3 regions of the Paenarthrobacter sp. NPDC089714 genome follow, and region 1 is predicted to be linked to each of the others. Evidence: predicted binding sites of a transcription regulator. Region 1 holds the regulator's gene; each other region holds the start of a gene.
The links. The regulator HrcA, encoded in region 1, represses chaperone genes, less so after heat shock. The targets are predictions, from matches to a motif close to TTNGCACTCGNNNNNNNCGAGTGCNAA.
Positions count from the first base shown of each region.

Region 2: groES (co-chaperone GroES) is a predicted target of HrcA. The motif match lies at 2,240-2,266, and genes of this name have one in related genera.
Region 3: ACIPY3_RS01805 (FmdB family zinc ribbon protein) is a predicted target of HrcA. The motif match lies at 2,169-2,195, and genes of this name have one in related genera.

Region 1 is NZ_JBIVGX010000003.1:187,342-191,428, forward strand. It holds gene ACIPY3_RS07525 (DUF3097 domain-containing protein) at 38-904, opposite strand; gene hrcA (heat-inducible transcriptional repressor HrcA) at 1,121-2,128, shown strand; gene dnaJ (molecular chaperone DnaJ) at 2,180-3,310, shown strand; gene ACIPY3_RS07540 (16S rRNA (uracil(1498)-N(3))-methyltransferase) at 3,313-4,087, shown strand, end outside.
Region 2 is NZ_JBIVGX010000001.1:372,425-376,511, reverse strand. It holds gene groL (chaperonin GroEL) at 100-1,713, opposite strand; gene groES (co-chaperone GroES) at 1,800-2,096, opposite strand; gene ACIPY3_RS01705 (hypothetical protein) at 2,291-2,713, opposite strand; gene ACIPY3_RS01700 (SAM-dependent methyltransferase) at 2,781-4,013, shown strand.
Region 3 is NZ_JBIVGX010000001.1:400,643-404,729, reverse strand. It holds gene ACIPY3_RS01820 (GNAT family N-acetyltransferase) at 1-467, opposite strand, end outside; gene galU (UTP--glucose-1-phosphate uridylyltransferase GalU) at 475-1,407, opposite strand; gene ACIPY3_RS01810 (5-formyltetrahydrofolate cyclo-ligase) at 1,512-2,111, shown strand; gene ACIPY3_RS01805 (FmdB family zinc ribbon protein) at 2,257-2,532, shown strand; gene ACIPY3_RS01800 (RcpC/CpaB family pilus assembly protein) at 2,600-3,352, shown strand; gene ACIPY3_RS01795 (AAA family ATPase) at 3,366-4,087, opposite strand, start outside.

The DNA of each region.
Region 1 (4,087 bases):
GGGACCATCCGCCCCTGAAACGGGCAGGTGTCCCTGCTCAGGGGGCGGTCAGGAAGTCGATGACTTCCTCCACGCGCCCCAGAAGGGACGCCTCCAGGTCCGCATACGTCCGCACAGCCCCGAGCAAGCGCTGCCAGCCGAGCCCGATGTCCTCCGCCGTTTCGTGCGGCCAGCCGAAAGCCCTCAGGATTCCCGTCTTCCAGTCCGTGCCGCGAGGCACGTCAGGCCACTGTTCGATGCCCAGTACCTTGGGGCGGATCGCCTGCCATACATCGACGTACGGGTGTCCCACGATCAACACGTTTCCCGTGGCTCCCGGTACCTGCATGGCCTCGGCCGCAATGCGTGACTCCTTCGAACCGGCCACCAAGTGGTCCACCAGGATTCCGAGCTTGCGTTGCGGACCGGGTCCGAAGGCGGCGATGGCGGACCGGAGGTCGTCCACGCCATGGAGCGGCTCCACGACGATGCCTTCCACCCGGAGGTCGTCACCCCAGACCTTTTCCACGAGTTCGGCGTCGTGCTTGCCTTCCACCCAGATCCGGCTGGCTTTTGCCACTTGTGCGCGTTGGCCCTGGACTTTGACAGAGCCCGACGCCGTCCGGCCGGGCTGGACAGCGCCGGCCTGCACAGCGCCGGCCGGTTGCCTGGCGGCCGGGGGGAGCAGGCGAATGGCCTGGCCCTCCAGGAGGAAGCCGAACCCCAGTTGGAAGGACCGCGTCTTGCCCCGGCGGTCCTCAAGCGACACGATGTGCATTCCGCCGGACTTCTCTACCCGGACGACCTCGCCCACCCACCCGGATTGGACGTCTTCCAGGACCATCCCGCGCTGGACAGGCACGTCCGGAAGCTGCTGTTTGACGGGTGCGGAAAGGTCCTGCGGACCCCATGTGTCGAAAGCCAAGGACTTCATACCTCTTCGCGCTGGGTTTGATGGGCCGGTACCGGGTGGAGCCGGCTCCCCGGACGTCATCCGCGGGCGTTTTCAATGCTAGCAACGGGGTGGCCCATACTAGACTTGTTAGCACTTAGGCATGTTGAGTGCTAAAAGCAAGGGTCAGCCCGGGTCCATCCCATGCCGGGCAGCCCGCATTCGGAGCGTCGACAGGAGGTGTTGCACATGAGTGAGCCGCGCAAGCTGGAAGTGTTGCGTGCCATCGTCGAGGATTACGTGCACTCACGGGAACCTGTCGGCTCCAAGGCACTGGTGGAGAGGCACCATCTGGGCGTTTCCAGTGCCACCATCAGGAATGACATGGCCGTCCTGGAAGAGGAAGGCCTCATTGCCGCTCCGCACACCAGCGCGGGCCGCATTCCCACGGACAAGGGCTACAGGTTGTTCGTGGACCGGATTTCCCAAGTGAAGCCGCTCTCGGCCGCCGAGCGCCGGGCCATCCATTCCTTGCTTGAAGGCCCCGACGATCTTGACGACATCCTGGAGCGGACAGTCAGGCTCCTGTCGCAGTTGACCAACCAGGTAGCGGTGGTGCAATACCCGCACTCCAAGCGGGCCTTGGTCCGGCATGTGGAGTTCGTGCTGCTGGCACCCAAGCAGGTGCTGGTGGTCCTGATCGCGGACACCGGCAGCGTGGGACAAAAAGTCATCGATGCCGGAACCGAGGTCAGCAACGAGTCGTTGCTGGCCCTGCGTGCGAGGTTCCTGGGCAGCATTGCCGGCACTCCTTTGGAGCTGTTGCCGCAGGTGCTGCCCTCCGTCGTGGCCTTGTGCAGGCCGGAAGTCCGTGGGGTGGCGCAGGTCCTGGCCTCCGGACTCCAATCCCTCAGCGATACCAGTCGCGAAGAGCGGATCCTGATGGCGGGAACAGCAAACCTGGCCCGCTCCAACGTGGACTTCCCCTTGAGCATCGGCCCGGTACTTGAGGCCCTCGAGGAACAAGTAGTGATGCTTCGGTTGTTGTCTGACATGGGTGATGATCCACGCGGGGTCACCGTCAGCATCGGCCGGGAGAACCCCTACGACGGGCTGTCCGAGGCCTCGGTGGTCGCCACGGGTTACGGCTCCGGCGCCAAGGTAGGCATCCTGGGGCCCACCCGGATGGACTATCCCACCACCATGGCCGCCGTGCGGGCCGTGGCCCGCTACCTTTCCCGTATTCTCGGCGGCTGACGCCGGCCACCAACGTAAGAACCGCAGCACAACAAGGAAGAGATACTGACTTTGAGCAGCCACTATGACGTTTTGGGAGTCTCCCCGGAAGCCACCGGAGAAGAGATCAAAAAGGCGTACCGCAAGTTGGCGCGAAAACTGCACCCGGACGTGAACCCGGGCGAGGATGTCGCTGAGCAGTTCAAGGCCGTGACGCACGCTTACGAAGTGTTGTCCGACCCGCAGAAACGCCGCGTGTACGACGCCACCGGCAACGAGAACGGAACCGACAACGGTTTCGGTGGCGGCTACTCCGGGCAGGGCTTTGCCTTCCAGGACATCTTCGATACCTTCTTTGGCGGTGGTGGCGGGGGACACGCAGGTCCTGCCTCCCGCGTCCGGCGCGGCCAGGATGCCCTCATCAGCGTCCGCATCGACCTCAAGGACGCGGTCTTCGGCGTCAACAAGAAGCTTGAAGTCGACACCGCGGTTGTCTGCCCCACCTGTGATGGCAGCTGCTGCCGTCCCGGAACGCACCCTGAACGCTGCGACATCTGTGGTGGCAGCGGCCAGGTCCAGCGGGCAGTGCGCTCCATCCTCGGCCAAGTCATGACCACGGCCCCGTGTGGCTCCTGCGAAGGCTTCGGCACCATCATCAAGGACCCCTGCAACGAGTGCAGCGGCCAGGGCCGCATCCGCAGCCGCCGCTCGCTGACCATCAAGGTGCCGGCGGGCGTGGCAACGGGAACGCGCATCCAGCTGTCCGGCCAGGGTGAGGCAGGCCCTGCCGGAGGCCCTGCCGGCGACCTCTACGTTGAGATCCGCGTCAACAGCGATTCCACGTACATCCGCGAAGGCGACGACCTCCACGCAACACTGAGCGTGCCGATGACTGCTGCCGCGCTGGGAACGGAACTGACCCTGGAGACCTTCGATGGCGCCCAGGAAATCGACGTCAAGGCGGGCACGCAGTCGGGTGAAATCATTACCCTCCGCGGTTTGGGGGTCACCCATCTTCGTGGCTACGGCCGCGGAGACCTCAAGGTGCACTTGCACGTCGAGACGCCGGTCAAGCTGGATGCCGCGCAGGAAGACCTGCTGAGGCAGCTTGCGAAGTTGCGCGGTGAGCAGTTCACGGAAGGCAAGCTCGTAGCCAGTGGCGGCATGTTCGCCAAGCTCCGGGACAAGCTCGGTAACCTGTAGCGGTGAGCAACCCCGTCTTCTTCACCCCGGCCGGGAGCCTGGACGGACTGGGGCCGGGTTCCGTGTTCATCCTCGAAGGTCCTGAAGCCCGCCACGCCGTGACCGTGAAGCGGTTGGCCGTCGGCGAACCCGTGGATCTCGCGGACGGGTCCGGCGCCCGGCTCACTGGCAAGGTGTCCGACGCCGGCCAAGGCTCGCTTTCGGTGACGGCAACGGACGTGGTCTTCGAGGAACAACCGTCGGTGCGGCTGGTGCTGGTCCAGGCCCTGGCCAAGGGCGACCGGGACGAGCTCGCCATCGAGACCGCCACGGAACTCGGCATCGACGCTGTCATTCCCTGGCAGGCGGAACGTTCCATCGTGCGGTGGAAGGGCGACCGTGCGGCCAAGGCCCATGCAAAGTGGCAGTCGGTGGTCACCGCCGCTGCCAAGCAGGCACGTCGCGCCTGGATCCCCGAGGTCAGGTCCATCGTGGACTCCGCATCGCTGGCCAAGGCAGTCGCTGAGGCAGACGTGGCCGTCATCCTCCATGAGGATGCAAAGAATGGACTGCGGTCCGTCCTGGAAGGCGCGGCCCAACTGGCCGGTGCCGACCCTCACGCACCCCGGGAAGTCCTGTTGATCGTTGGACCGGAGGGTGGCATCTCGCCGCGCGAAGTAACGCGCCTGAGCGATGCTGGTGCCGTGACGGCCCTGTTGGGCCACCATGTCCTGAGGTCATCGACGGCCGGGCCTGCCGCCGTCGTACTGGCGAGCGATGTCCTGGGGCGCTGGCAGG
Region 2 (4,087 bases), on a different contig from region 1:
CCGCCGTCGTACGCGGACAATAGCCATCCCGAACCCCCCAGAAGGCACAAAGAAACCCCGGCCACGCAGGCATGACCGGGGTTTCCAGGAGCAGGCAGCTTAGTGCTGGTGGCCTGCGTGTGCGTCTTCTTCCTCAGCCGGCTTCTCGGCAACCAAGGTCTCGGTGGTGAGAACCAGGGCAGCGATCGAAGCGGCGTTGCGGAGAGCGGAGCGGGTGACCTTGACGGGGTCGATCACGCCGGCGGCGATCAGGTCCTCGTATTCACCGGACTTGGCATTGAAGCCGTGGTTGGCGTCCAGGTCGGAGACCTTGGAAACCACCACGTATCCGTCGAAGCCGGCGTTCTGGGCGATCCAGCGCAACGGCTGCGTCAGGGCGCGGCGGACGATGCCGACAGCGGCAGCTGCGTCACCCTCGAGAGCCTTGACGGCGGGAGCCTCATCCAGCGCCTTGAGGGCGTGGATCAGGGCGGAACCGCCGCCGGAAACGATGCCTTCTTCAAGGGCGGCACGCGTGGAGGAGACAGCGTCCTCAATGCGGTGCTTCTTTTCCTTGAGCTCAACCTCGGTGGCTGCGCCAACCTTGATCACGCCGATGCCGCCAGCCAGCTTGGCCAGGCGTTCCTGCAGCTTCTCGCGGTCCCAGTCGGAATCCGTGCGGGTGAGCTCAGCGCGGAGCTGTGCAACGCGGTCGGCTACGTCCTGCTCGGTACCGGCACCGTCCACGATGGTGGTGTTGTCCTTGGTGACCGTGATACGGCGTGCCGTACCCAGGACCTCAAGGCCAACGGTGTCCAGGCTCAGGCCGAGATCCGGGGAAACAACCTGTGCACCGGTGAGGGTGGCGATGTCCTGGAGCATGGCCTTGCGGCGGTCGCCGAAGCCCGGGGCCTTGACGGCCACAACGTTGAGCGTGCCGCGGATGCGGTTGACGATCAGCGTGGACAGGGCTTCGCCTTCGATGTCTTCGGCGATGATGAAGAGCGGCTTGGAAGCCTGGAGGGCCTTCTCCAGCAGCGGCAGGAAGTCCTGCAGCGAGGAGATCTTCCCCTGGTTGATCAGGATCAGCGCGTCTTCGAGGACGGCTTCCTGGCGCTCTGCGTCGGTGACGAAGTACGGGGAAAGGTAGCCCTTGTCGAACTGCATGCCCTCGGTGAGGACCAGTTCGGTCTGCGTGGTGGAGGACTCTTCAATGGTGATGACACCATCCTTGCCCACCTTGCCGAAAGCCTCGGCCAGCAGTTCGCCAACCTCGTCGCTCTGTGCGGAGATCGCTGCGACGTTGGCAACCTGCGTGCCTTCGACTTCGCGGGCGTTCTCCAGCAGGCGGGCGGCGATGGCTTCCACGGAAACCTCGATGCCGCGCTTGATCTCGCCCGGAGCGGCGCCGGCTGCGACGTTGCGCAGGCCTTCCTTGACCAGGGCCTGGGCGAGCACAGTTGCCGTGGTGGTGCCGTCACCGGCAACATCGTTGGTCTTGGTGGCGACTTCCTTGGCCAGCTGTGCGCCAAGGTTCTCGTAGGGGTCGTCCAGCTCAACTTCGCGGGCGATGGTCACGCCGTCGTTGGTGATGGTGGGGGCGCCCCACTTCTTGTCCAGCACCACGTTGCGGCCGCGGGGGCCGAGGGTCACCTTGACGGTGTTGGCGAGCTTGTCGATACCGGCCTCAAGCGACCGGCGGGCAGCGTCGTTAAACGCAAGCTGCTTTGCCATGGTTGTGTCCTTTCAGAACGGAAAACCCGCACCACTGGCGGCTGGAGGATATTCCAACGATGCCTGCGGTGCGGGGTTCCAGGAAGTTACTTGACGACGATCGCGAGGACGTCGCGGGCGGACAGAACGAGGTACTCGCTGCCACCGGTCTTGACTTCGGTTCCACCGTACTTGGAGTAGATAACGACGTCGCCAACGGCTACGTCCACCGGTACGCGGTTGCCATTGTCATCGAAGCGGCCGGGGCCGATTGCAACAACTTCGCCTTCCTGCGGCTTCTCCTGTGCGGAGTCCGGAATGACCAGGCCGGAAGCCGTGGTCTGCTCTGCTTCGAGCGGGCGAACAACAATACGATCCTCAAGAGGCTTAATCGAGACCGACACTCGGATCTCTCCTTTTCATGAGCTGATTCATGGACTAAGAACAAGGGTGCCGAGGCGTGCAACCGTCGTCGCGGTGCCGGTAGCTGCCTGGCGTGGTTAGCACCCACCAAGGGAGAGTGCTAACCAAGACTCTATGTAAGGCGTTAGCACTCGGTCAAGGTGAGTGCCAGCATTTCGTCATGGGTGAACCCGGCTTACTGGTCCCTCAGGTCATCGAGGTCGAAGTCCTCGTCGTCGCCGTCCGCCGCTGAGGCCCCGCGGTTGAGGTACAGAACGATGCCGGCTGCAACGGCGACGACGCCGGAAACCACCAAGCCGATGATCCCGCCTGCGCGGACTCCGCTGTACAGCTCCCGGATGTCGCGGGCCTCGTCGGTTGCGTCATTGACACTCTTGCCCGTCACCGAATAGGCGGCGGCATTGAAGGAGTCCAACGCAAAAATCACTATGAGAAGGCCGACGCAGATCACGGCGATCACGACGCCGGCAATCAAGGCCGGGCGGGCATAGGTGGAGAGGGACCGGCCGGCGGAATGCTCTGCGGCTCCTGGATGGACGGGCTGGTTCCCGTCCGGGCTGTCGGCGTCGGAGGGCTGCGGAGCTGCGGTGTCTTCCATGAAATCAACCCTATCGGGCTGATCGGTCCGGTCTCAGCCCCGGACGCGAAACGTTAAGCTGGATGCCATGCCCAATGCTCCCCAGGAACACCTCGCGCCCTTGCTCACCACCGAAGGATGGGAACTGCTTGGCTCGCTGGGACCCTACCGGGAAGCCGACGCGCTGGCCCTGAACGCCTCGCTGCGCAAGGCCGGGCACTCCCCCGAGCTTGTAGCCGCCGTCCTGACGCAGTCGCGCTTGCGGACCAAGGCCGAGGCCAAGTTCGGCGAGTTCGCCCATCAGATGCTGTTTACCCAGGCGGGCTTGGAACAGGCCACCCGCCTCAATGTTGCAGCCCGGCACGCCGAGCGGTTCCTGAAGGCAGGGATCTCCCACGTTGCTGATCTGGGGTGCGGGTTGGGTGCCGATTCCCTGGCGCTGGCGTCCATGGACGTCAACGTGACCGCGGTGGAGATGGACGAGACGACGGCCGCCTGCGCAACCATCAACCTGATGCCGTTCCCGCATGCCACGGTGGTACATTCCGATGCCACGTCTGTGGACCTCTCCGGGGTGGACGGTGTGTGGCTCGATCCGGCCCGACGGACCACCTCAACCTCTGGAACAAAGCGAATTTGGGACCCCGAGGCATTCTCTCCCCCGCTCTCGTTCGTCGGGGGCCTGGCAGCATCCGGCCGTGCGGTGGGGGTCAAAATGGGCCCGGGCATGCCCCACGATTCCGTCCCGGGCGGCTGTGAGGCCCAGTGGGTTTCCGTGGGCGGTGACGTCACCGAAGTGACCCTGTGGTTCAACGCCGTAGCCCGCCCCGGGGTTCGCCGCGCAGCGCTGGTGATCGGCGCCCAGGGCGCTGCCGAAATCACCAGCGGCGAGGATTTCGACGGCGGTCCGGAAGCCGCCGTCGGGCCCGTGGAAGGCTTCCTGTATGAGCCTGACGGCGCGGTGATCCGAGCGGGTCTCGTGGCCGACGTCGCAGAACGGATCGGCGGGCATCTGGTGGACGAACACATTGCCTACATCTGCGCCCCCGAACTCCACGACACCCCCTTTGCCCGCGCCTACCGCGTGCTGGAGGTGATGCCCTACAACGTCAAAGCCCTCAAGGCGTGGGTCAAGGCAAACGGCGTCACCGTGCTGGACATCAAGAAACGCGGCACCGCCGTCACGCCTGAAGAACTCCGGAAACAACTGCTGTCTGGGAGGACGGCCGGGAAGGCCGGCATGGCCAAAACAGCCACGCTGGTGCTCACCAGGATCGGCGAGGAGCGGGTGGTTGTGGTGGTGGAGCCGGTCAGCGTTTAGGCCTGCTCTCCCCGACATCATCAAGACCACCACCGCCATCGCTGCGAAGGCCTTCGAACGCCGCCGAGTCGGCC
Region 3 (4,087 bases), on a different contig from region 1:
CGCAGGCTGGGTGCGTTTTCCGGCCGGATGTTGATTTCCATGCGGTGCAGGCCGAGCGTCCTGAAGCAGTGATCCGTCGCCATCGCCACAGCGGTGGGAGCGATTCCGTGTCCAGCGCGGTCCTTGTCCACCCAATACCCCAGGGTGGCCATCATGGCCGAACCCCAGACGATCGAGGAAACCGTCAATTGCCCCACGATGCGCGGTTCCCGGAAGCCGGGTGTCCACTCGGCGATGATGAACGGCAGGGCGGTGGCCTGGCGCGCCTGTTGGTTCAGGGAGGCCACCATCTGGCGGTAGCTTGGGAGGCTCCCACCCGGTGCGGGGTTGGAGGCCTCCCAAGGAGCCAGCCATTCACTGTTACGCGAGCGGACCTCGGACCATTCCCGCTTGTCCCGGTAACGGATGGGCCGAAGCACCAGGTCTCCGCTTTCCAGCGTCACCGGCCAGATCGCAGAGCCGTACATCCGGGTGTTACTGGGGAAGGGTGGCAGTGAAGTCCGGCAGCCACTCGCGGAGCTCGGGACCAAGGTCTTCCCGTTCGCAGGCCAACTCGATGCAGGCCTTCAAGTAGCTCAGCTTGTCTCCGGTGTCGTAGCGGCGGCCACGGAAGACCACGCCGTAGACGCCGTAGCCTTCGCCCTCGCCGCGGGCCAGGACCTCGAGAGCGTCGGTCAGCTGGATTTCTCCGCCGCGGCCCGGAGCTGTCTTCTCGAGGACGTCGAAGACGGCCGGGTGCAGCACGTAGCGACCAATCACGGCAAGGTTTGAGGGGGCTTCATCAACGGAAGGCTTCTCCACCAGCTGCTTGATGCGGACGTACCCCTCCTCGCCGTTCTCCTCGACGTCTGCGCAACCATAGGCGCTGATCTTGGACGGTTCCACTTCAATAAGGGCAACCACGGATCCGCCGGTCTTCTGCTGCACGGCGATCATTTCGCTCAGAAGATCGTCCTTGGGATCGATCAGGTCGTCGCCGAGCAGGACGGCAAAAGGTTCGTGTCCTACGTGCTGCTTTGCGCGGAGGACAGCGTGGCCCAGGCCGTTCGGGTCGCCTTGGCGTACGTAGTGGATGTCACCAAGGTTGGTGGCCGACTGGATGGCTTCGAGCTTGGACGTGTCACCCTTCTCCGCCAAAGTGGCTTCAAGCGCAGGAACACGGTCGAAGTGGTCCTCCAACGCACGCTTGCTGCGGCCGGTGATCATCAGGACGTCATGCAGTCCAACTTTCACGGCTTCTTCGACCACATACTGGATGGCTGGCTTGTCAACCACGGGCAGCATTTCCTTCGGCATCGCCTTCGTGGCGGGGAGGAACCTGGTACCAAGACCCGCTGCGGGGATGACGGCCTTACGGACAGCATTGTTATGGTGAGTCACCGGACTAATGTAACGGACGGAACACATCAAAAGGTAAACCCCCGCCGTGCCGGGACACACAAATTGTCGGTGAATTGGCTGGTTGGGGCACTGGCGCCCCAACCGGCAAAGCACCGACGGAACGGACAATCATGGCATCGAAGGAAGAAATACGTGCCGCCCGCAGGCTGCACCGTCGCACGCTGACTCCTGAGCAGATAGCAATCGCCGGCGACGCCCTCGCGGCCCACGGAACGGCGTGGGCCAAGGACGTTTCAGGCGGCGCCCCCGGGACTTTCACCGTGTACTTGGGCGTGGCCTTCGAGCCTCCCACCCTCCCCCTGATCGAGTCCCTGCACCAGGACGGCCACCGGATCCTGCTTCCGGTGTGCGAGCCGGACAGGCAACTGAGCTGGGTGTTCTGGACCCCGGAGACGGTCTTCCTCCGCTCGGAATACGCACCGATTGACGAACCGGAGGGCGAGCGGCACGGCGCGGATGCCGCCGCGCACGCCAACGGCATCTTCATGCCTGCCACGGCTGTGGACGGAGACGGCAACCGGATCGGCCAGGGCGGCGGCTACTACGACCGCTTCCTCCAAGGCCTCGGCGCCTCGGGCCGGCAGCCCCGCACCATCGCGGTGACGTACGACGACGATGTGTTGCCTTCCGGTGCCATCCCGGCCGAGCCTTTTGACCAGCCCGTCCCCGAGGTCCTCACGCCATCGGGAATTGTGCGGCTCGGCAGGTAGTTATGGTGGCGTACGGCCGGAAACTCAGGGTGGCGGTCGAACAGCCGGATGATAGAATTGGCACTCAGGCCCTGCGACTGCTAAGGCGGAGATCCCTTCGCCCGAGGCTGCACAGGACCTGACGTTTGTCCTGAGGAGGAATTCAGTGCCCACATACGCATACGCCTGCAAAGACTGTGACCATGCCTTTGACATCGTCCAGTCGTTTTCGGACAGTTCGCTGACGGAGTGCCCGGAATGCCAGGGCGCCCTGCGCAAGAAGTTCAACAGCGTCGGTGTTGTCTTCAAGGGCTCCGGCTTCTACCGCACGGATTCCCGCGATTCCAAGGGCAGTAGCACCGTTTCTGCTGCACCTTCGGCTGCACCGGCGCCGGCATCTGCACCGGCCGCCACGCCGGCGCCCGCCGCTGCCGCGAGCTAGACCCACTTATCCACATAGGGCTGCGGGCCACTGCCTGACGGCCGGTGACGGTGGTTAGCGTGGCGTCATGCCACACTCACCGTCCTCTCCTCGCTTTGCCCGAACGCGCCATGCACATGGCGGAGTCCGCACGCGCTACACGTCCGGGCGTCCGTCAGTGCCCGCGTCTGGCAGCCTCCCCCGGCTGCTGTTCCTTTCCCGCCTTGCCCGTCACCGCCGGCTGCTTGTAGCCCTTCTGCTGTGCGTGGCGGCCGGCATCGCCGTCCAGCAGCTCACTCCCGCCACTGAGCACCGCATCAGCATTGTGGTGGCCGCCCGGGACCTGTCCGCGGGGACAAGTCTCAGCCAAGGAGACTTCATCAGCATGGGTGTCCCACAGGACATGGCAATTTCGGGGGCCATTGGCGACCCCGCATCGCTGGCCGGACGCCAGTTGTCTTCGCCCTTGGCCAAGGGACAAATTCCTACCGAAGCGAATCTCCTGGGTCCGGGCCTTCTCATAGGGGCGCCCGAAGGATCCGCAGCAGTTCCCTTGCGCATGGCCGATCCCTCGTCCATTCAGTTGCTCTCCCCCGGACAACTCGTCAACGTGGTGCTGACCCCTGCTGACTCCTACGAAGGATCCCGCCAGAACCAGACTCTCGCTGGCCCCGTCCCCGTGCTCTGGACGTCGGGCCAAGGCGGGAAGGCAGGGCCCTGGCTTGGAACAAGCGATACCGACGGCCTGGTTGTGGTAGCGGCAGACCCTCAGCAAGCAGAAAAGCTTGCCGGCGCATCCACGCAAGGCAAGCTCTTCTTCGTGCTCATCAATACCTCTTGATCAGCGTCCGGGATCAGCCCCAGTGAGGCGGCCGCTGCTCCTTCAGCCACTGATCGTGGTCGTAGCCGGACTCGTCGCCCCACCGGCGGGGGTCGTCCTCCGAGGCCTTGTTGGGCAGGATTCCCGTGGAAGCGGGCTTCACAGCTGCGGACTTCGAGTCTTCAGCCTCCGCGCTCTTTCCGGACTCCGAGCCCTCGTGGGACTCGTTCGCTTCACGGGACTCGTTCGCTTCACGGGACTCGTTCGCCTCACGGGTCTCGTTGGCCTTACCCGACTCCTGGTCGACGGAGGCCGGGTCTTCGGAACCGTCGGAAGCGTTCGACAGTGCTTCCTGGCCCATTTCCTCGGGCTGCCCGTCCTTCTGTGCAGGCTCCACGGCAGGTTCCTCAGTGCTCACTGGCTCTTCTTTCACAACTTCACGTTCCGTGTTGTCCGCGCGGTCCCGAGACCCGACCGCGGACGGGGGCGCCACGAAACCGTGGACGCTGCCCATTTCCAATTGTTCGACGTCCATGTCCAGGAAACCATGGTGCGGGACGGAGGTTGCTTGCGGCACGTGGTTCTCAAGGCCCAAGTAGGAACCAATACGGTCAGCGCAGGAAGAGGGATCAGTGAACACCTCGATGGTCCACAGGGACATGTACCGCCAGCCCATCCGCTCCAGCAGTTGGGGGCGCAACCTGCTGCGTTCCCGGACGCTCATCCGCCGGTAACGCTCGGTGCCGTCGGATTCAA